Regions from separate parts of the Sphingomonas sp. 4RDLI-65 genome, predicted to be linked through region 2. Evidence: predicted binding sites of a transcription regulator. Region 2 holds the regulator's gene; each other region holds the start of a gene.

Region 1 (5,475 bases), 370 kb from region 2:
GCGAGGCCGATATCCTCGACCGCGGCACGTGTCAGGCGACGGAGCAGGAACAGCGGTTCCTCGCCCGCCGTCAACATCCGGGCGAGGTAATAGAGTGCGGCCTGCGGATCCGACCCGCGGATCGATTTGTGAAGCGCGGAGATGAGGTTGTAATGCCCCTCGCGATCCTTGTCGTACACCGCGACACGGCGTTGCAGGAAGTTCGACAGCCCCGCCGGGTCGAGCGGTTCGGGCAGGTTGACCGAGAACAAAGTCTCAGCCTGGTTGAGCAGGAAGCGGCCGTCGCCATCGGCGCTGGCGATCAGCGCGTCCTTGGCGGGCGGGGTGAGGGGGAGGGGGCGCTCCATCTCCGTCTCCGCGCGGTCGAGCAGCTGTTCGAGCGCACCGCGACCGAGGCGTTCGAGGATCAGCACCTGCGCGCGGCTGAGCAAGGCGGCGTTGAGTTCGAACGAGGGGTTCTCGGTGGTCGCGCCGACCAGCGTTACCGTGCCGTCCTCGACATAGGGCAGGAAGCCGTCCTGCTGCGCGCGGTTGAAGCGGTGGATCTCGTCCACAAACAACAAGGTGCGCTTGCCGATCTTGGCGTGCTCGCGCGCCTCGGCGAAGGATTTCTTGAGGTCGGCGACTCCGGAGAACACCGCGGAGATCGCGACGAATCGCAGGTCGACCGCGTCGGCGAGCAACCGCGCGATCGTCGTCTTGCCGGTGCCGGGGGGGCCCCAGAGGATGATCGAGGACAGTCGTCCGGCCGACACCATCCTGCCGATCGCGCCCTCTGGGCCTGTAATGTGATCCTGCCCGACCACCTCGCTCAGCGTGCGCGGGCGCAGGCGGTCGGCGAGCGGCGCGTTTTCGGGATGCGTTTCGGTGGGGGCGGCGGGTTCGAAGCCCGCGAAGAGATCGGCCATGCGCGGAAGATAGGGGCGGGGGAGAGGTTTGCCCATCCGTTGGGGACCACCCATGCGCGCTGGTCATCCTAACACGCATCGTCATCCCCGCGCAGGCGGGGATCCATACTGGCTGACGTCATTACTTGACCGCACTGTCCGAGTGTCCGGATACCCGCCTCCGCGGGGATGACAGACAAATGAAAAAGCGAATTTTTTGACGCGCCTCTTGAGTCCGAAACAGTCTGCGATATATCTCAGAACATGGACGAAGATATATCGGAGAACACTCAAATGCGTTTTGGTATTGGATATGGAGCTTGGACCGGCGGCCCCCGTGGCGACAGTCACCGGCATGGTGGTCGCGACCACGGACCTGAGCATGCTGCGTGGAAGCAGGGTGGTGGCCCACGTGGGCGTGGCCGGCGGCTGTTCGACGGTGGCGAACTCAAGCTCGTCATGCTGAAGCTGATCGCGGACGCGCCACGCCACGGCTACGACCTGATCCGCGAGATCGAGGGGCTGACCGGAGGTGGCTATGCGCCGAGCCCGGGCGTCGTCTATCCGACGCTCAGCATGCTCGACGAAATGGGTCTGATCGAGGAGCAGCAGTCGGAAGGCGCGAAGAAGCGCTTTGCTGCGAGCGACGAGGGGCGTGCGCATCTGGCCGAGAATGCGGCCGTGGTGGACGGTCTGTTCGCGCGGCTCGCGGCGGTCGGGGCGGAGTCCGAGCGGACCGATGGCGCGCCGATCCGGCGGGCGATGGGCAATCTGCGGCAGGTGCTCCAGCACCGGCTGATGCGCGAAGACGTTAATGAGGACACGCTGCACGAAGTGGCCGCGTTGCTCGATGAGGCCGCGCAGAAGATCGAGCGCCTGAAGTGAGCGTCTCGGTCGCACGCGTGCCGACGCATTCGGCCAGCAAGTATCTTCAGCAACTGGCCAAGCATTGGAGCCACAAGATGGAGGTCACCTTCTCGGAGGAAGAGGGCCGGATCGCCTTCCCGAACGGCGCGGTGCTGGAGATGCGCGCGGACAGCGAGACGCTCGACGTTGCGCTGACGGTGCCGGAGGGCGAGGACGTCGAACGGATGCGCGGGGTTGTGTCGAGCCACCTCGACCGCTTCGCGTTCCGCGAGGCGCCGCTGACGTTCGACTGGGCGACGGCACCCTGAATTAATCCTCCCCTTTGAGGGGAGGTGGCGCGGAGCAACGGATGGGTAGCGCCCTATCAGGAGCGGATCACCCCTCCGTCGGCGCTCAGCGCCGCCACCTCCCCTTGCAGGCGAGGATAAATCCGATGTGAGCCTACGCTCCCCGCCGCGCCATCACCTCGAGATACGTATCCAGGACCGTCTGGTTGATCGTATCCCACAGATACCCGGCGGCCTTGTCGTGTCCGGCCCAGCCCATCGTCTCGCGCAAGCCCGGCTCCGAAACGATCCGCCCGATCGCGTCGGCGTATCGCGCGATGTCGGTCGGCGGCACGAGGAACCCGGTCACGCCGTCGTCGACTAATCCGACCGCGCCCGATGCGCGCGCTGCGACGACGGGAACACCTGCCGCCATAGCCTCCAGCGTCACGTTGCCGAACGTCTCGGTCACGCTCGGATTGAAGAACACATCCATCGACGCGACCGCGCGGCCGAGATCGTCACCCGACTGGAACCCGGCGAAGACCGCGCCGGGCACGCGCTCGGCGAACCAGTCGCGTGCCGGACCCTCGCCGATCACCAGCACCTTGTGACGCACCCCGCGCTGTTCCAGCGTTCGGATCACGTCCGCAAAGACGTCGAGACCCTTTTCCTTCACCAGCCGCCCGAGAAACCCGACCGCGACCTCGCCGTCTGCGATCCCGCGCGCGCGCCGCCACTCCAGGTCGCGGCGCGTTGGCGTAAAGCGGTCGTGGTTAACGCCGCGCGACCAGATCGCGGTCGGCGTCGTCACGCCCCAGTCCCGGACGATCTCCGCCATGCCGCGCCCCGGCACCAGCACCTCGTCGACGCGGTTGTAGAAACGCGTCAAGATCTTCACCATGACGGGCTCGAAGAACGCCATCTTGTAATAGCGGAAATACGTCTCGAACCGCGTGTGCAGCGAGGCGATCGTCACGATGCCGTTGCGGCGCCCGTAACTGATCGCGCGGTGACCGAGAAAATCGGGCGCAGACACGTGGACGACGTTCGGCGCGAACGCGTCGAGATCGCGCCGGATCGCCGCCGGCAGCCCGCGCGCCATCTTGTATTCGCCACGCCCCGCCGGCAGCGGCAGCGACGGCACCGCGACCAGATCGCCGGTTGGCGGGAAGGCGGGCTTGGCGTTGGTCGGCGAATAGACACGCACCGTCGCGCCCTGCGCCAACAGATGGCCGACGAGCAGATTCAACGCCTGGTTCGCGCCATCGCGAACGTAATTATAGTTGCCGCTGAACAGGGCGATGCGCAGGTCGGTGGCGTGCATCGTCGCGCGGATAACGCCGTGTGCCGTCAAGCGCCACTAAATCCGCAACCTAGGCCGTATGCCGGCCATTGATGTTCCCGTATCGTTCTCGTACATCGGCCACATGGCGAAACCCCAGAAGCGTTACGTGTGTCAGTCCTGCGGATCGGTGTCGCACCGCTGGGCGGGGCAATGCGCCGATTGCAACGAGTGGAACACGCTGGTCGAGGAGGCGAACACCGCTGCGACGCCGTTCCATTCGAAGCATAATCTCCAGACCGGCGGGCGCGCGATCCAGCTCGTTGGGCTCGACGCGGAGATCAAGCTGCCCGACCGGATGGCGACCGGGATCGCCGAGCTCGACCGTGCGCTGGGCGGCGGGTTCGTCGAGGGCTCGGCGACGCTGATCGGTGGCGATCCGGGGATCGGCAAGTCGACGTTGCTGTTGCAGGCGGCGGCGAAGATGGCGCTGGCGGGGCAGTCGGTCGCCTACGTTTCGGGCGAGGAAGCGGCGGATCAGGTGCGTCTGCGCGCGCGGCGGCTGGGCCTGGGCAACGCGCCGGTGCAGCTGGCGGCGGCGACCTCGACGCGCGACATCCTGACGACGTTGCAGACGCGGCCACCCGCGATGCTGGTGATCGATTCGATCCAGACGATGCACTCCGACCTGATCGAGGGCGCTCCGGGGACGGTCAGCCAGGTCCGTGCCTCGGCGCAGGAATTGATCCGGTTCGCCAAGGAGCGCGGGACCGCGGTGGTGCTGGTCGGGCATGTGACGAAGGACGGCTCGATCGCCGGCCCGCGTGTGCTGGAGCATATGGTCGACACGGTGCTGTCGTTCGAGGGCGAGCGCAGCCACCAGTACCGCATCCTCCGCGCGATCAAGAACCGCTTCGGCGGAACCGACGAGATCGGCGTGTTCTCGATGCAGACCGAAGGGTTAGCGGAGGTCGGCAATCCGTCGTCGCTGTTCCTGACGCACCGTGATGACGCGATGACGGGGGCAACGGTGTTCCCGGCGCTGGAGGGGACGCGGCCGGTGCTGGTCGAGATCCAGGCGCTGACGGTCCGGCTGGCGTCGGGCGCGACTCCGCGTCGTGCGGTTGTCGGCTGGGATTCGGGCCGACTCGCGATGATCCTCGCGGTGCTGGAGGCGCGGTGCGGGCTGAGCTTCTCCAACGCCGAAGTGTATCTCAACATTGCCGGCGGCTACCGGGTGCAGGATCCCGCGGCCGATCTGGCGGTGGCGGCGGCGCTGATCTCGGCGATGTCGGAGCGGCCGGTGCCGGTCGATGCGGTGGCGTTCGGCGAGGTCGCGCTGTCGGGGGAGATCCGTCCGGTCGCGCATGGGCCGTTGCGGCTGAAGGAAGCGAGCAAGCTGGGCTTCGAACGCGCGCTCGTGCCCGCGTCGATGACGGGAGAGAAGAGCGGGATGAAACTCTCGGGGTTCAAGACGCTGGCGTCGTTCGTCGATCACATGATGGGCCGGGGCTAGGCGCGGGCGTATGCGGCGGCGCGGCATCGGTATTCTTGGAGCGGGCACCCTCTCCAATGGGCAAAGCGTGTTTCCCCGCGAAGGCGGGGATCCAGACTGGGCTCCCGCCTTCGCGGGAGAACAAGGGCGAGGGTCGTAACTGTACGGGGCCGCGCGTACATTTCCGATCCGAATAGATGCCCTTCCAAACCAGCGTACCGCGTCATCGCGAACGTGTTCGGCACAGATACAGAAAAGAGAAGCACCACCCCGGCGGAGGCCGGGGCCCAATTGGGAAACGCTGCTGGCGACCGCTGCGCTTGGTTACTACGACCTCTCCAATTGGGCCCCGGCCTCCGCCGGGGTGGTGCACTGACTGCGTTCGTCAGGCACCGATCGATAGCGCGTGACGGCATCCCCGCTCGCAAATCCGCAATAGCCCCCAACGCATGGCCTCTCACGCCAGCTATGCTATGGCCGCCGGCATGGCGAACACGCGAAGCAATACCGGCACCGTCGAGGTCGATGGCACCCGATACGATTGGAACCTCGAGCGCGAGCCGCAGCATACGGATGTCGATGGCTGGAAGGGCATGACGATTTCCCTGTTGCAGGACGACGCCCAACGCGAGGCCTTGCTGGAATTCCCCGCGCCCAAGCGTCTGTTGAAGGGCT
Region 2 (5,475 bases):
GGCCGCATGACGAGGGACGCGGGCGCAAACTCGCGCGCGGCATCGCGTCGCTGCTGCTGACCGGACTGCTGGTCGAATTCGCGCTGATGCCGATCGCGGTGTATCATTTCCACAAGGCGGGGCTGTACGGCGCGTTCGCCAACATCGTTGCGATTCCGCTGACGACATTCGTGGTTATGCCGCTTGAAGCGTTGGCGCTGCTGCTCGATGCGGGCGGTCTTGGCGCGCCGATCTGGTGGCTGGTGCAGCGATCGCTCGATGCGCTGCTGTGGCTCGCGCACATCGTTGCCAGCGCTCCCGGCTCGGTGCGGTCCTTGCCCGCGATGCCGACGGCGGCGTTCGCGCTGATGATCGTCGGGGGGATTTGGATTGCGCTGTGGCGGACGCGGTGGCGACGCCTTGGACTGGTGCCGCTGGCCGTCGGCGCGATCTGGGCACTGACCACGCCGGCGCCGGACGTTCTGGTGACGGGTGACGGTCGCCACGTCGCGGTACGCACCGCCGCCGGGCTGGCGATGCTCCGCGACCGGGCGGGCGACTACACGCGCGACATGCTGGCCGAGAATGGCGGGGTGGACGGCGAGCCGCTCCTGCTCGCGGACCAACCCGATGCCCGGTGCAGCCGTGATCTGTGCGTCACAGATATCGCAGGACGAGGACGGATGTGGCGCATCCTGGCGACCCGCAGCGCCTATATGGTCCCGATTGCTGAACTGGTCGCCGCCTGTAGCAATGCCGACGCCGTCGTCAGCGAACGCGGTCTGCCGAAACGCTGTGTACCGCGGTGGCTGAAACTGGATCGTCGCGTACTACGGCGAACGGGAGGCGTCTCGCTGACCTTGGGGAGCGGGATGGTAGTGACCGTCCTAAACGCAGGCGATCGTCACCCCTGGCGCGATCCCCCTCTCCTCGAACGCTCCACGCACTCGTTAAAGCCGCGACATGGCCCCCCCGTCGGCGTTTCGAGCCGGCCAAGGCCGTCAAAAATAGAAATGTTCACGCGAAGGCGCAAAGGCGCGAAGGTAGTGCGATTCGGGAGACCTCAACACCTTCCTGAACGATAAGCCGACGTCGGTTTATCGGCGGTCCGTGAAAGCCGGTAGGCGCCTATCCAAATACAACATCTTCGCGCCTTTGCGCCTTCGCGTGAGCAAAATCTTCTGTCGTCGCGTGCGATCGTATTGCAAAGAATTGGTTCACGCGGAGACGCGGAGACGCGGGGAAGGTTCTTGTATGACGGGGTGGCTGGGGCTGGCGACTGTCTTGGCTTCCTTCCGAAGACGTTTAGAGGCGCTTCGTGCTCCCGAAGCGAAACACCTCCGCGTCTCCGCGTCTCCGCGCGAACCAATTCTTCGGCAGCGCTGGGGATTGACGGCGAGATGTTCGCGCAGAGGCGCAGAGGCGCGGAGATTGGGCGTTCGAACCGAGTCCGCGCTCATGTGTCGGACCACGGGATGGTCTTCCGGACGCTTGGGGGGCGTGTCGAAAAACTAGCCGTTTTTTCAACACGCCCAGAGAAGCTAGCTTAATTTGCCGAAGAGATCCGGTCGCTGTTGTCGGCAGGAGGAGCGACTTGACCTGGATGCTCGGCTGCCGCTTTTCCTTCGCAATCAAAAACCGAGACCGGCCTGCGTTCACCATGACACAGGCCGGTCTCGGCAGTTTAGTCGTAGCGGCGGAGGATGCCGGAGAGCTTGCCCTGCACGCGGACTTGCGCAGGCGCGTAGCGTTGCGGGTCGTAGGCTCGGTTTGCCGGGTCGAGGCGGACCATGGCGCCTTCGCGGCGGAAGTATTTCAGGGTGGCTTCGCTCTCTTCGATCAGGGCTACGACGATCTCGCCGTCTCGCGCGGTTTCGGTGCGGCGGATCAGGGCGTAGTCGCCGTCGAGGATACCGGCTTCGACCATCGAGTCGCCGGAGACTTCGAGCGCATAGTGTTCGCCGGTGCCGAGGAGTGCGGCGGGGACGGCCAACATCGTGCTGCCTTCGAACGCTTCGATCGGGACGCCGGCGGCGATGCGGCCGTGGAGGGGGATCTCGACGACGTCGTTCGCTGGCTGTGGCGCGGCGGCGGGCTTTACGTTCGATGCCTTTGACGGCGCCTTTTTCTCGGCGCGCTCGGGCATGCGCAGCACTTCGAGTGCGCGTGCGCGGTTCGGCAGGCGGCGGATGAAGTTGCGCTCCTCGAGCGCGCTGATCAGACGGTGGACGCCCGACTTCGACTTGAGGTCGAGTGCGTCCTTCATCTCCTCGAACGACGGCGAGACGCCGGTTTCGTTGAGGCGATCGTTGATGAAGCAGACGAGTTCGTGCTGCTTGCGCGTGAGCATGGCGGTTCTCCGTCCGGAACAGACTGGGAACTTCTATGGAACATAATTAACGCCGTCAAGCATCCGTATCACGCGATTACGAGGATTTCCGCCGATTCGCCGGTCCTCGCGACGGGAGCGTTGCCGGGACGGACGATGAGGCACGTCGAGCGGGCCAGGGTGAGCAGCATCGAGCTGTCCTGGATCGTCGAGGCATAGGCTTTGCCGTCGCGGAGTTCGGCGCGCAGATAGTCGGTGCGGGCGTTGTTGGCGGGGAGGTCTTCGCCGAGCAGCGCGTGGGTCGACTGGGGGAGCGGATCGCGCGCGCCGGCCATGCGCGCCACGACCGGTTTCACGAACAGCGTCGCGGTGACGAACGCGGAGACCGGGTTGCCGGGCAGGCCGAGCACCATCATCTCGCCGATCCGGCCGGCCATCATCGGCTTGCCGGGGCGTAGCGCGATCCGCCAGAAATCGATGGTGCCGCCAGCGGCTTCGATTGCGGGGCGAACGAGGTCGTGGTCGCCGACTGACGCGCCGCCGGTGGTGATGAGCAGGTCGGCCTGAACGCTGGCGAAGGCGTCGCGCAGGATTTCGAGATTGTCTGGGAGGATGCCGAGGTCGATGATGTCGACGGGTATGTCGGTGAGCATTGCCGCCAGCATGATGCCGTTCGATTCGGGCAGTGCGACGCCGTCGGTGGTCGAGCCGGGGGGGACGAGTTCGTCGCCGGTCGCGGCGACGGCGACGCGGACGCGGCGGTTGACAGCGAGGCTGCCGTGGCCGCCGGTTGCGGCGACGGCGATGCGCGCGGGGCTGAGGCGGTCGCCGGCGCCGATCAGGCGGGTGCCGGTGGAGAAATCGAGGCCCTTGCGGCGGGTGTTGCGGCCGAGTGTCGGCGGGCCTTCGCCGGCGAGGATCAGGGTTTCGCCGTCTCGCTCGGCTTCTTCCTGGACCATCACCGTGTCCGCGCCTTCGGGCATTGCTGCGCCGGTGAAGATGCGGGTGGCTTCACCTTGGCCGACCTTGCCGGTGAAGGGGCGGCCGGCGGCGCTTTCGCCGATGACTTTCCAGGGGCCGGGGAGGTCTTCGAAGCGGATCGCGTAGCCGTCCATTGCCGAGAGGTCGGCGGCGGGCTGCGTGCGGCGGGCGAGAATGTCCTCGGCGGCCCAGCGGCCGGCGGCTTCTCGCAACGTCACGGTCTCGTGGCCGACGCGGGGGGCCATGGCGAAGAGGCGGGTCTGGGCTTCGGCGACGGGGACTAGGGTCATACGTTAGGCTCTGTTTTCGGACGATTTTGAAAGGTGAGGTGTGGGAAGTGTAGGCGCTGGACGCGGTTTGGCGGTTGGGTGCTTCGTAAAAGAGAATCGCAGGGTGCGTGGGTATGTTCCGCGCTTTGCCATGGGTTTGGGGTGTAGGACAGGTGTCGTTGGCTTAGCGGGGGCTACGTGCTGGACCGTCAGGGGGCCGTTGGGTCCGTAGACATCGGGCGCTGGTGGCGACCTCTTCCTTGTTCTCCCGCGAAGGCGGGAGGCCAGGCTGGGTCCCCGCCTTCGCGGGGAAACACGGGTTTGGCCGACGTCGCTCGTTATCAGTTTGGCCTTGCCAACTGGGCCCCGGCCTTCGCCGGGGTGGTGTTTCGATTTTGATTTGCCTCGGTCTTTTTCCAGAGTGGCCATCGCGGGCGGCCCGGCAGCTGATCTGGTCCTCCGAATGCTCGGCCAGCGCGGGTTCATCCTTTGCGGGGCTTTGTTTGGGGGAAAGAGACACCAGATCAGCATGATGACACGCAATCAGCCTCGGGCGAGAGACAGGATCGGGGCGGCGGTAGGCGCCGTCCTGCTGCCGGGGTTGCTCGGCTATGCGTTGCTCCATGGGTTGGTGGTACCGATGCCGGCTGCGGTGAGCGATGCGCTGAAGGTGTTCGGGGTGGCGCCGCCGCCACCGCCGCCGCCGGTCGAGAAGGTCAGGCCGCGGCCTTCGCCCAGTCGCAAGCCTCAGGGGGCTGCATCGCCGCCTAACCTGAAGTCGAAGGCGACCGAAGTCGTCGCGCCGCCGCCGGTAGTGCCGATCGTCGTACCGCCGCCGGTTGTGGTCGCGGAGAAGGCTGGGTTGGGCGCGCAGGCGACCGCCGGCGCTTCGGATGTGCGCGGGCCGGGGACCGGGAGTGGCGGGATCGGCAACGGTACCGGCAGCGGCGGGTATGGGGATGGCGACGGCGGTGGGGGCGAGGAGACGCCGCCGCGGTGGCGAAAGGGGCGGTTGCGGGATGCGGACTTTCCGAGCGATGCGCCGGAGACGGGGATTCGGGGGATCGTTTGGGTGCGCTATACCGTCGAGGTCAGCGGGCGCGTGTCGCATTGCCGCGTGACTCGGTCGAGCGGGAGCCGGGTGCTGGACACGCTGACGTGCCGGCTGATCGAGGAGCGGTTTCGGTATGATCCGTCGCTGGATGCGGCGGGGCGGCCGGTGGAGTCTACGATCGTGGAGTACCATGACTGGTCTATGGAATGAGGAGTGAAGTCCCAAGCTGAGCGCGCTTTGCTTGGCTTGCCCTCATCCTTCGCCGCCTTCGGCATCTCTCCCTCTCCCCTTTAGGGAGAGGGTTTTTTTACGCTGTCCAGTTGCCGGATTTGCCGCCTGATTTGGCGCGGACGCGGATGTCGCTGAGGACCATCGTCTTGTCGATCGCCTTCGCCATGTCGTAGATCGTCAGGAGGGTTATGGTGGCGGCGGTGAGCGCCTCCATCTCGACGCCGGTCTTGCCTTCGGTCGAGGCGGTGGCGGTGGCGGTTACGCCGGTTTCGTCGACCACCAGATCGATTTCCACCTTCGTGAGCGGAAGCGGGTGGCAGAGCGGGATCAGGTCGCTGGTGCGCTTGGCGGCCATGATGCCGGCGACGCGCGCGACCGCGAGGACGTCGCCCTTCTTGGCCGTGCCAGCGCCGATCGCGGCGGCGGCTTTGGCGGACATGGTGATGCGGCCGGAGGCGACGGCCTCGCGGGCGGTGACCGCCTTGCCGCCGACGTCGACCATCCTTGCCGCGCCGGCTTCGTCGATGTGGGTGAGGCCGGTCATCCTACGAGCGCTCGGGTAGCCGCTTCGACGTCGTCCTGGCGCATGAGCGCTTCGCCGATCAGGAAGCAGCGGATGTCGTGCTCGGCCA
Region 3 (5,475 bases), on a different contig from region 2:
CGCTGCAGATCGCGCGCAGCCGTCACCCCGGCGCCAAGCATTCGCTCGACGCGCTGTGTTCGCGGTTCGGGATCGATCGCAGCCACCGTGTGCTGCACGGCGCGCTGCTCGATGCGCAGTTGCTGGCGCAGGTCTATGTCGAGCTGATGGGCGGTCGCCAGATCGGCCTGGGACTTCTTAACGAAGCGGCCGGCAACGCCGCGACTCCGATCGTCGCACAGGCGCCTCGGGTCGTTCGTCCGCCGCGTGTTTTCGCGGTGAGCGAGGGAGACCTTGCGGCGCATGCGGCGTTTATGAAGGGGATCAAGGATCCGATTTGGGGGGCCGTGGCGTCCGGATGACGCTGGCAGGGTGGAGCCAACAGGACCGCCCGAGACTGTAACGCCGACAAGGAGACGATAATGGATATCCGGATTTCTGGTCACCAGGTTGACACGGGCGAAGCACTCAACAGCCACGTGGAAGACCGACTCCAGGGTATCGCCGACAAGTATTTCTCGCGCGCCATCTCGGCCGAAGTCACGTTCGGCAAGGGTCCGCACGATGCCGGCTTCAAATGCGATATCGTCGCGCATGTGATGAAGGGCCTCGTGCTCAAGGGCCATTCCGAGGCCTATGACGCCCGCGCCGCCTTCGATGGTGCCGCCGCCAAGATCGAAACCCAGCTCCGCCGCTACATGCGCCGCCTGAAGGATCGCCATGCCGGCGAAGCGGTCGCGATGGCCGAGAGCAACGGCTATGATAACGCCGGCTACACGCTGTTCCAGGAGAGCGTCGAGGAGGACGATGTCGCCGACGCACCGTTGATCATCGCCGAGACGCGTGTCGATATCCCCGAGGCGAGCGTATCGGATGCGGTGATGATGCTTGATCTGCGCAACACCGCCGCGCTGCTGTTCAAGAATGCGGGCACCGGCGCGCACAACATGGTCTACAAGCGCGGCGACGGTACGATCGGTTGGGTCGAGCCACAGCGGGCCGCTTCGACCGGCACGGCCTCCCCTCCCCAGTAAAGAAGGGTCCATAAAGGCGCGGGTCTCACGGCCGCGCCTTTACGCCCCCGCGCAACCCGCTAAGGCGGATGCGCGCGGGGGCGCTTGAGACATTGAACAGAATGACTGATTTCAGCGATATGTTGCGTCCCGACGCAGTGCAGACGGGCGTGATTGCCGCGACCAAGAAGGCGGTGTTCCAGCATATCGCGACGGTTGCGGCCGAGATCGTCGATGCGGACGCGAAGACGATCGCCGAGCGTCTGACGGCGCGCGAGAAGCTGGGCTCGACCGGGTTTGGTGGCGGCGTCGCGATCCCGCATGCCAAGCTGGAGGGGCTCGCGCAGGTCACCGGCGTGTTTGTGCGATTGGCGCAGCCGGTCGATTTCCAGGCGGTCGACGATCTGCCGGTCGACCTCGTCTTCATGCTGCTCTCCCCCACCGACGCGGGGGCGGTGCACCTGAAGGCGCTGGCCCGCGTCTCGCGGCGGTTGCGCGACAAGGCGTTCCTCGAAAAACTGCGCGGCGCGGGTTCGCCCGATGCGCTGTACGCGCTGTTCACGGCGGACGAGGTGCGCGATGCCGCGTGAGCCGGACCCGGGTCTGGGGGGCGCGGATGCGCATTTCCGCGCGCTGGAATCGTTGTATGCGCAGGCGCCGATCAATCGGTTCTTCGAATCGTCGCTGGAGATCCCCGAAGCGGGTGTAGCGCGGATTCACTTCACGATCGACGAGCGGCATTATCACGCAGGCGGCGCAGCGCATGGCACGAGCTATTTCAAGATGCTCGACGATGCCGCGTTCTATGCGTCGAACAGCCTCGTCACCGATCGTTTCCTGCTGACGACTGCGTTCAACCTGCTGCTCACGCGCCCTCTCAAGGTCGGCCCGGTGATCGCCGAGGGCCGCTGGATCAGCGGCAAGCGACGCGTGTTCGTCGCCGATGCGCGACTGATCGATGCGGACGGCGAAGAGGCGGCGCGGGGTACCGGCACGTTCATGCGCTCGCGGATTGCTCTCGCCGGGCTGCCTGGATACCGGGCGCCGGCATGAGCGGCAGGCTACCCAGCGGTGTGCTCGTCAGCGCCCTCCTCCGCCGTGTCAACGACGCTGGCGGGTTCGGCGCGGTGATGGCGAAAGGCGACGCGCAAGGCGGTGCGATCCTCGTCATCGCGGTCGACAAGGGCGCCCCTCCCCGGCTGCTGGAACGCGGAATCGGGCCCGACGGGCGAACCGCCTTGATCGACTCGACTCCGGTCGAAGACCTTGACGGCTATTGGCGGCGCAGGCGTGCGCGCGACCCCGATTTGTGGGTCGTCGAGGTGGACATCGCAGCGGCGGAACGGTTCGCCGCTGAAACGATCCTCGACGATTGACTCCAAAGCCCCCCCAATAGAGGGGGATTGCAACATTGATTGGCGTTGTGCTGGGACGGGTGCGATCCGGATCGGTTACGCAGTCGGGGGGATGCCTGGACGATCGGCTTGTACGATTGCTTCCACGGTCCAACCGCATCTGAATACGATTGAATGACCATACTTCAGCGGGCTGCGACAATCGCAGTCATGACGTTTTCTCTTGCTGGCCTGCTCGGCAACAGCGCACCCGGTCAGGCGACGGGTCTCGATCGTTCCACGGTCAGCCTTACCGCTCTCGCAAATCTAAACGCCCTTTCCCCGCAGAATGTTCCGCAGATCGCTCCCGCCGCAACCACCGTTGCAGCCGTCGAGAAGATCGCCCCCGAGAAGATTGGCGTCGAGCCAGTCGCAGCTGCCGAGGAAGAAGAATTCGACACGCTCGCCCAGGCCGTTGCCGCGCAGGATAGCGCCGCCGCCGACGAAGCGCTCCAGTGCCTTGCCGGCGCGATCTATTTCGAATCGAAGGGCGAGCCGCTGACCGGCCAGCTCGCGGTTGCCGAGGTCATCATCAATCGCGCCAAGTCGGGTCGTTTCCCCGCCGACGTCTGCGCCGTCGTCAAGCAGCGCGGCCAGTTCAGCTTCGTCCGCGGTGGCCAGATCCCGAACATCAACGCCGGCACCGCCTATCGCACCGCGATCGCGGTCGCCAAGGTTGCCCTCGCCGATGCGTGGAACAGCCCGGCCCAGAAGGCGCTCTACTTCAACACCCCCGATCGCCGCCCTTCGGTCCGCGCGGTCAAGGTCGCCTCGATCGGCAACCACGTCTTCTATCGCTGAGACCTAAAGGTCTCTCAAGTCAGCTTGCCCCCTCCTCACTCCAACCCCGTTCGCCCTGAGCGAAGTCGAAGGGTGTGCCCCGAACTCAGGTGCTTCGACTTCGCTCAGCACGAACGGGCAAAGGGGGCGGGCCGACAATCGCCAGAACACGACCACAATCCGTGAATGAGCTTGCCTCGTTCGCGGATTGTTCTATTTCCGGGGCATGCTCGACATGCCGCCGGACTCCTGCATTGACGAACCTGGATCGCCGCTTTGTGCCGCCGACGTGGCGCGCGGCGTCATTCGCATGTTGCTGCGCCACGACCTCACCGCGATGACCGAAGTGCCGCTCGACGGCGGCCGCCGGGCAGACCTGATGGCGGTGGATGCGCGCGGGCAGATCGTCATCGTCGAGATCAAGGTATCGCGCGCAGACCTGCTCGGCGACGGGAAGTGGCCGGATTATCTGGGGCATTGCGACCGGTATTTCTGGGCGGTGCCGGCGGGGTTCGACGTCGGCCCGCTGCATGGCCCCGCCTTCCTGCCCGAGCGGACCGGGATCATCGTCGCGGACCGCTACGACGCGGCGATCGTGCGCGAGGCGCATACCATCCCCCTGCCCGCGCACGTCCGCAAACGCTGTACGCTGGCGTTTGCGCGGCGGGCGGCGCGACGGTTGATCGCGCAGATGGACCCCGATGCGGACGGGCTGGCGTTCTGAAGGCGAGATGATCCTCCCCCGCCAGGGGAGGTGGTTGGCGTTCGCCAGACGAGGGGGAGGAAGGGGTAACCGCTGCTCCCAATCCTCCCCCTCCGTCACCTGCGGTGCCACCTCCCCCTGGCGGGGGAGGATCAGAAGACGGTTAGAATTTCGGGCCCGAGACGGCTTTCTTCACCGTCTTTGGCGCATCCTCCAGCAGCTTCGACACGATCGGGTTGCGGCCGTCCTGCTTGGCGTAATCGCGCGCCGACATGCCCGCCATGATATCCGCCTGGTCGGGATCGGCCTTCTCGTTCAGCAACACCCGGATCATGCCGACGTCGCGGCGCTGCACCGCACGGATCAGCGGGGTCTCGCCGGCCGAGTTCGCCAGGTTCGGGTTCGCGCCCGCGGCGGTCAGGATCGGGATCATGCCGGTCTGCCCCAGCGTCACCGCGAGCAGCAGCGGCGTGTTGCCCTTGCCGTCGCGCAGATTGGCGTCGGCACCCTTTTGCAGCAGGAAGCGCAGATACACTTCGTCGCTCCGCTTGATGACGATGTGGAGCGCGCCCTCCCCGCTCGTCACGTCGCGCACGTTGACGATGTTGCTGCCCGGCTTGCCGAGCATCTCCAGCACTTCGTTGTTCTTGGCATCGCGCACCGCGGAGAGGAACTTGTAGCCCTCCGACTGGCCTTGCGCGAACGCGGGTGCCGCGACACCGAGCATCGGCGTCAGGAGAGTAGCGGCGAGCATCAGGCGAATACGCATCGAGAGACTTCCTTGGTTCGTCCTGGATATGGCGCGACGGTTTGCGCCGCTCATGGTCCAGTGCGACGCTTGCGCCGCAGGGTCTAACAGATCAAGGCTGGCGGCATCATGAACCTGCGTTTCCTCCTCATCCCGGCCCTTGCGCTGTCCGCGTGCACTGCGTCGGCACCCCCTGCCAAACCGCCGCTCGAAGGCGCCCGGATCGGTGGTCCCTTCGCCTTGACCGACCAGAACGGGAAAGCCATCACCGAACGCAGTTTCGCGGGCAAATACCGGATCATGTATTTCGGCTACACCTTCTGTCCCGATGTGTGTCCGACGGATGTCCAGGCGATCGGTGCCGCGGTGAAAAAGCTCGAGGCGAGCGATCCTGCGATCGCCGCGAAGATCGTGCCGGTGTTCGTGACCGTCGATCCGGCGCGCGATACGCCCGCCGTGCTCAAGCAGTTCGTCTCCGCCTTCCACCCGCGCATGATCGGGCTGACCGGCAGTCCGCAAGCGATCGAGCGGATCAAGACCGAATATGCGGTATATTCGAGCAAGGGCGATCCTTCACCCGGAGGTGGCTACCTCGTAAACCACAGCCGGCAGGCCTATCTGATGGACCCGGACGGCAAGCCGATCGCTTTGCTGCCACAGGAACAAGGGCCCGACGCAGTGGCGACAGAGATCAAGCGCTGGGTCCGGTGAGCGCGCGCTTCTGGGAAGATACGCCGATCGAGCAACTCGACCGCGGCCAATGGGAAGCGTTGTGCGACGGCTGCGGCAAATGCTGCATCCACAAGCTCGAGGACGAGGAGACGGGCGAGCTCGTCGCAACTAACGTCTCGTGCCGGT
Region 4 (5,475 bases), on a different contig from region 2:
GTCCTGAACAAGGCCGGTGTTGCTCCCGCCGATGCCGCGCTCCTGCCACTCGCCGACGCCGCGCGCGCGAACGATACCAAGGCTGCCGACGCTGCGATCGGCACCCTCGCCACCGGGCCGCTCGTCGTCCTCGCACCTTCGCTCTACGCCTGGGTCGCGCACGGCGAAGGCCGCGATCCTGGCCCCGCGCTCGCCACCGCCGCGAAGGACCCGGTCGCCAGCCGCTTCGCCACCGAAACCCGCGACCTGATCGCCAAGGCACCCGCCAAGCAGCCGCTCGCGATCGGCGTCTCGCGCCTGCTCGCGCACCTCGCCAGCGACCTCGCGCTCGGCGAACCCTCGCCGCTGTCGATCGCACTGGCCCAGGCATCGCTGCGCGCCGATCCCGGCTACGACCGCGCCCGCATCCTCCTCGCCCACGCGCTGGCCCGCAACATGCTGGTCGACCGTGCGCTCGTCGTCCTCGCCCAGGTCGGTCCGAAGAGCCCGTTCGCGGTCGCCGCGGCTGCCGAACGGATCGACATCCTCGCCAACGCCGACCGCGACGGCGAAGCGCTTGCGGCGGCCAAGAATCGCGTCGACCAGCAGGGCGCGGACGCCGCCGACTGGCAACGCTACGCCGACCTGCTCCTGACCACCGGCAACCCCGCCGAAGCCGCGACCTGGTACCAGCGCATCATCGCCGCGGACGGCGAGACCGGCGGCAGTTGGGGCGCATGGCTGCAATATGGCGGCGCGCTCGACCAGGCCGGCCGCTGGCCCGAAGCCCGCGCCGCGCTCGAAAAAGCGGTCGCCCGCGGGCCCGCGCAACCGCTCGCACTCAACTATCTCGGCTTCGCGCAGGTCGAGCACGGCGACGACATCCCCGCCTCGATAAAGCTTTTGGAGCGCGCCAGCCACCTCGACCCCACCAACGCCTCGATCATCGACTCGCTGGGCTGGGCGTATCATCTGTCGGGCGACACGGCGCGCGCGCTCCCCCTGCTCGAACGCGCCGCGCAGGGCGAACCCGCCAATACCGAGATCGGCGACCATCTCGGCGACGCCTATTGGAGTATCGGCCGAAACTACGAAGCCCGCTACGCCTGGCGCGCCGCGCTCCTCACCGCCGAACCCACCGAAACCGCACGCTTAACCGCAAAGATCGCCAACGGCCTCCCCCCAAAAGCCAAGCGCTGACCTTACCACCCTCTCCCTGAAGGGGAGAGGGAAGGGGCCCGCTCGGCAAAGCCGGGTGGGAAGGGTGAGGGCACGCGTTGTAATTTGCAGCATGGCGGACCTTCTCAATCGTTCCCCTCCGGCGTCCGTCACCGCGGCGAAAGCTGGGGGATCCCACGAGGCACGCAACGCCTGCCAAACCACGAGATCCCAGCGTGCGCTGGGATGACGGGCACTTCTTGGCTAAGCCGCGGGAAACAACCGGCCCGAAATCAAACCCCGAGACTCGCAATGCCCACCATCACAGAACCCGCACCCGCCAAGATCAATCTGGCGCTCCACGTTCGCCGCCGCCGCCCCGACGGCTACCACGACCTCGAAACCCTCTTCGCCTTCGCCACCGGCGGCGACCTGATCACGGTAGAACCCGCCGAGGCCAACTGCCTCACCATAACCGGCCCGTTCGCCGCGGCTCTCCTACCCCCCCAGAGCACTACCCCGACCCCCAGCACCACCCCGGCGAAGGCCGGGGCCCAATTGGGAGCCGACAATGAAGACGCGCACGGCTCGCCCAACGCCGCTCCAGGCGCCGCCCCCTGGCAAGGCAATCTCGTAACCGCTGCCGCAGACGCCTTCACCACCGCATTCGCCCCAAGCACCCACCACGCGCTAACACTCGAAAAGCACCTCCCGATCGCCTCGGGCATAGGCGGAGGCTCGGCCGACGCCGCCGCCACGCTCCGCGCGCTGGCCCGCCTCCACGGCGTCACGTCAACCGACCCCCGCCTCCACGAAATCGCCGCAAAGCTCGGCGCAGACGTCCCCGCCTGCCTCGCCAACCGCACCACGCTCGGCACCGGCAAAGGCGACACCCTGACCACTCTCGAAGGCCTGCCCGGCACGCCACTGCTTCTCGTAAACCCGGGCGTAGCCGTCTCCACAGCCGCCGTCTTCAAGACTTGGGACGGCCAGGACCGAGGCCCGATCCCCGAAGGCGCCCTCCTCGATCGCGCCAAAGCCGGCCGCAACGACCTCGAGCCCCCCGCGCTGGCGCTGGCCCCCGAAATCGCCCAGGTCCGCGCGCTCCTCGGCGCGGCGCACGGCGTCCTCCTGTCCAGAATGTCCGGCTCCGGCGCCACCTGCTTCGCCCTGTTCGAAACCCCCCAGGCCAGAGACACCGCCGCAATCGCCGCGCAAGCCCGCGGTTGGTGGATCCTCGCAACGACGCTCGCCTGATAAAACGCGGCCCCTAAAAAGCCCGGCCCGGATAAAGATTGAGCCGATCTCGATCAAAAGTCCCCCCCCACCCCGTCATTCCCGCGGAGGCGGGAACCCATACTGGTTGGCGTAGCAATAGGATCGCTGGCCCTTCAGGCTATGGATCCACGCCTGCGCGAGGACGACGACCGATCATATCTTAAGGCGGCCGATTTCGCGGCGCCGTGCCCAGCCCCTCCGCGACCCCCGACCAAACCCCAAATCTTTCCCCATAAATCCGCCGTTCCCCACTTGTTCCACAAGAACAAAGAGAATACATGGGTTTGACGCGTTGAATGGCACGCGCGCTTGCTTTAGCGATGGGAGCTTATCAATGGCCGCTAATCTGAAAGTGATCGACACCGGCATGGCAACCGCAACCAACGACCGCCAGAAGGCGCTCGACGCCGCGCTCGCGCAGATCGACCGCGCGTTCGGCAAGGGCTCGGCGATGCGCCTCGGCTCGAAGGAAACCATGCAGGTCGAGGTCATCTCGACCGGCTCGCTCGGGCTCGACATCGCGCTCGGCGTCGGCGGCCTGCCGCGCGGCCGCGTGATCGAGATCTACGGTCCGGAATCGTCGGGCAAGACCACGCTCGCGCTCCATGTGATCGCCGAAGCGCAGAAGGGCGGCGGCACCGCGGCGTTCGTCGATGCCGAGCATGCGCTCGACCCGGTCTACGCCAAGAAGCTCGGCGTCAACATCGACGAACTGATCGTCTCGCAGCCCGACACCGGCGAGCAGGCGCTCGAGATCGTCGACACGCTGGTCCGCTCGAACGCGATCGACGTGCTCGTGGTCGACTCGGTCGCAGCGCTCGTGCCGCGCGCCGAAATCGAAGGCGAGATGGGCGACAGCCATGTCGGCCTCCAGGCGCGTCTCATGTCGCAGTCGCTGCGCAAGCTGACCGGCTCGATCAGCCGCTCGCGCTGCATGGTGATCTTCATCAACCAGCTCCGCATGAAGATCGGCGTGATGTACGGCAACCCCGAGACGACGACGGGCGGCAACGCGTTGAAGTTCTACGCCTCGGTCCGCCTCGACATCCGCCGCATCGGCGCGATCAAGGCCGGCGAGGAAGTGACCGGCAACCAGACGCGCGTGAAGGTCGTAAAGAACAAGGTCGCACCGCCGTTCAAGCAGGTCGAGTTCGACATCATGTACGGGCAGGGCGTCTCGAAGCTCGGCGAGATCCTCGATCTCGGCGTGAAGGCCGGGCTCGTCGAGAAGTCCGGCGCCTGGTTCAGCTACGACAGCGTGCGTCTCGGCCAAGGTCGCGAGAACTCGAAGACCTTCCTGAAAGACAACCCCGAAACCGCCGACCGCCTCGAAAAGCAGATCCGCGCGCGCACCGACAAGGTCGCCGAGGAAATGATGGCCGGCCCCGACGCCGAAGACGACGCCTGATCTTCTTTACCCTCTCCCTCCGGGGAGAGGGAGGGACCCATTGCTCTCGCAATGGGAGGGTGAGGGCACGCGGTTGATCGTGCAGGGGCCGGGGCGGCATCGGGCTTTCATCGACGTCGGCATCGGCTTTGTGCCGGCGTAGGATCTCTATGTAGGCACCGCACCGCACCATCCCAACATTCCACCCCGGCGAAGGCCGGGGCCCAGTTGGAAAGGTGGCAATAACGGAACGCGATCTTTAGTTACGATCGGCTCCCAGTTGGGCCCCGGCCTCCGCCAGAGTGGCGGCTCCCATCGAACCGCAGCACCTGCCCCCTTGTTCTCCCGCGAAGGCGGGAGCCCAGTCTGGATCCCCGCCTTCGCGGGGAAACAAGGAATTGCAGACCGCTGCATGGCGCTCACACTGCCGCGCAGAGAACGCAACGGGCTCGACGAAGCCTTCAAATACCCAACGCCAATCCCACGCGAACGTCTATATCTCACCCAGAACCGACGTCCCCAGATCCGACCATGAGGCACCCCAACCCATGACCACCGCCTACGACTGGACCGGCAGAATAGGCGACGTCTGGGCCGCGGAATGGCGCAGAACTGACCGCAGCTTCACCAACCTGACCCCGCATTTGAACGCAGCTATCCTCGCCACCGCTCCCCTCCGAACTCGAAAGATCATCGACATAGGCTGCGGCGCCGGTGCCACTACGCTGGCCACGGCCCAGGCTCTCCCTACCACGACCGTAACCGGCATAGATCTCTCGCCAAACCTGATCGAGATCGCCAAACACCGCGCCGAAGCTCAAGCCAACGCCAGCTTCGAATGCGCCGACATCACCGTCGTCGCCCCGAGCCATGCCTCCGTCGATCTCTACGTCTCGCGCCACGGCGTCATGTTCTTCACCAACCCCACAGCCGCCTTCGCCACACTCGCCGAAGCCGCCGCCCCCGACGCATCGCTCGTCTTTTCCTGTTTCGCCGAACGCGCCGCCAATCGCTGGGCCACCGAAACCATCATCGCAACGGGCGGCGACGCGGACGCTCCAACGTCGATCACCCCAGGCCCGTTCGCCTTCGCCGATCCCCGCTATGTTGCCGATATTCTCGCGACCTCCGGCTGGCACGCCGCTGCGCCCCAGCGTATCGACTTCGCCTACCGCGCAGGCGAGGGCAGCGACTCCGTCACGGACGCGGTCGACTATTTTCGCCGCATTGGCCCCGCCGCCTCCGCAATCCGCGACGCCGCCCCGGAGGAACGCGAGCGCCACATCGCGCGTCTCACCGAAGTCTGCGCGCGTCATAGCAACGGCGACACGGTGGAATTCCCCGCCGCCGCCTGGATCTGGACCGCGCGCAAATCGGCCGAATAAACCAGGGGGAGCCCGCATGATCATCGTCCACCACCTCGAAAACTCACGATCGCAGCGGATCCTGTGGATGCTCGAGGAACTCGGTCTTCCCTACGAAATCAAACGCTACGAGCGGAACGAGCAGACCATGCTCGCCCCGCCCGAACTCAAGCGGGTCCACCCGCTCGGCAAGTCGCCGGTGATCGAAGATGACGGTCAGGTGGTCGCCGAAACCGGCGCGATCGTCGAATATCTCGTCGACAAGGCGGACGGCAAACTCGGCGCCCCCGCCAACCGCGCCGACGCGCT

What was found. The regulator LexA, encoded in region 2, represses DNA repair genes until DNA is damaged. The targets are predictions, from matches to a motif close to GTTCCNCNCTTGTTCT.
Region 1: the regulator LexA is predicted to act here: its motif matches at 3,421-3,436, upstream of radA (DNA repair protein RadA).
Region 3: the regulator LexA is predicted to act here: its motif matches at 3,366-3,381, upstream of VH567_RS05845 (MmcB family DNA repair protein).
Region 4: the regulator LexA is predicted to act here: its motif matches at 2,659-2,674, upstream of recA (recombinase RecA).

The regions. Positions count from the first base shown of each region.
Region 1 is NZ_JBCEBT010000001.1:736,111-741,585, reverse strand. It holds gene VH567_RS03130 (replication-associated recombination protein A) at 1-908, opposite strand, end outside; gene VH567_RS03125 (PadR family transcriptional regulator) at 1,182-1,772, shown strand; gene VH567_RS03120 (DUF2218 domain-containing protein) at 1,769-2,062, shown strand; gene VH567_RS03115 (glycosyltransferase family 4 protein) at 2,196-3,347, opposite strand; gene radA (DNA repair protein RadA) at 3,451-4,821, shown strand; gene VH567_RS03105 (hypothetical protein) at 5,274-5,475, shown strand, end outside.
Region 2 is NZ_JBCEBT010000001.1:362,847-368,321, reverse strand. It holds gene VH567_RS01425 (ComEC/Rec2 family competence protein) at 1-1,064, shown strand, start outside; gene lexA (transcriptional repressor LexA) at 1,664-2,329, opposite strand; gene VH567_RS01415 (molybdopterin molybdotransferase MoeA) at 2,398-3,579, opposite strand; gene VH567_RS01410 (energy transducer TonB) at 4,088-4,822, shown strand; gene moaC (cyclic pyranopterin monophosphate synthase MoaC) at 4,920-5,387, opposite strand; gene trpC (indole-3-glycerol phosphate synthase TrpC) at 5,384-5,475, opposite strand, start outside.
Region 3 is NZ_JBCEBT010000002.1:190,088-195,562, forward strand. It holds gene dnaQ (DNA polymerase III subunit epsilon) at 1-341, shown strand, start outside; gene hpf (ribosome hibernation-promoting factor, HPF/YfiA family) at 402-1,013, shown strand; gene VH567_RS05825 (PTS sugar transporter subunit IIA) at 1,115-1,582, shown strand; gene VH567_RS05830 (PaaI family thioesterase) at 1,572-2,045, shown strand; gene VH567_RS05835 (DUF1491 family protein) at 2,042-2,368, shown strand; gene VH567_RS05840 (cell wall hydrolase) at 2,558-3,187, shown strand; gene VH567_RS05845 (MmcB family DNA repair protein) at 3,393-3,890, shown strand; gene VH567_RS05850 (ankyrin repeat domain-containing protein) at 4,033-4,638, opposite strand; gene VH567_RS05855 (SCO family protein) at 4,747-5,328, shown strand; gene VH567_RS05860 (YcgN family cysteine cluster protein) at 5,325-5,475, shown strand, end outside.
Region 4 is NZ_JBCEBT010000012.1:31,027-36,501, forward strand. It holds gene VH567_RS17095 (tetratricopeptide repeat protein) at 1-1,179, shown strand, start outside; gene VH567_RS17100 (4-(cytidine 5'-diphospho)-2-C-methyl-D-erythritol kinase) at 1,450-2,394, shown strand; gene recA (recombinase RecA) at 2,750-3,823, shown strand; gene VH567_RS17110 (class I SAM-dependent methyltransferase) at 4,351-5,187, shown strand; gene VH567_RS17115 (glutathione S-transferase family protein) at 5,204-5,475, shown strand, end outside.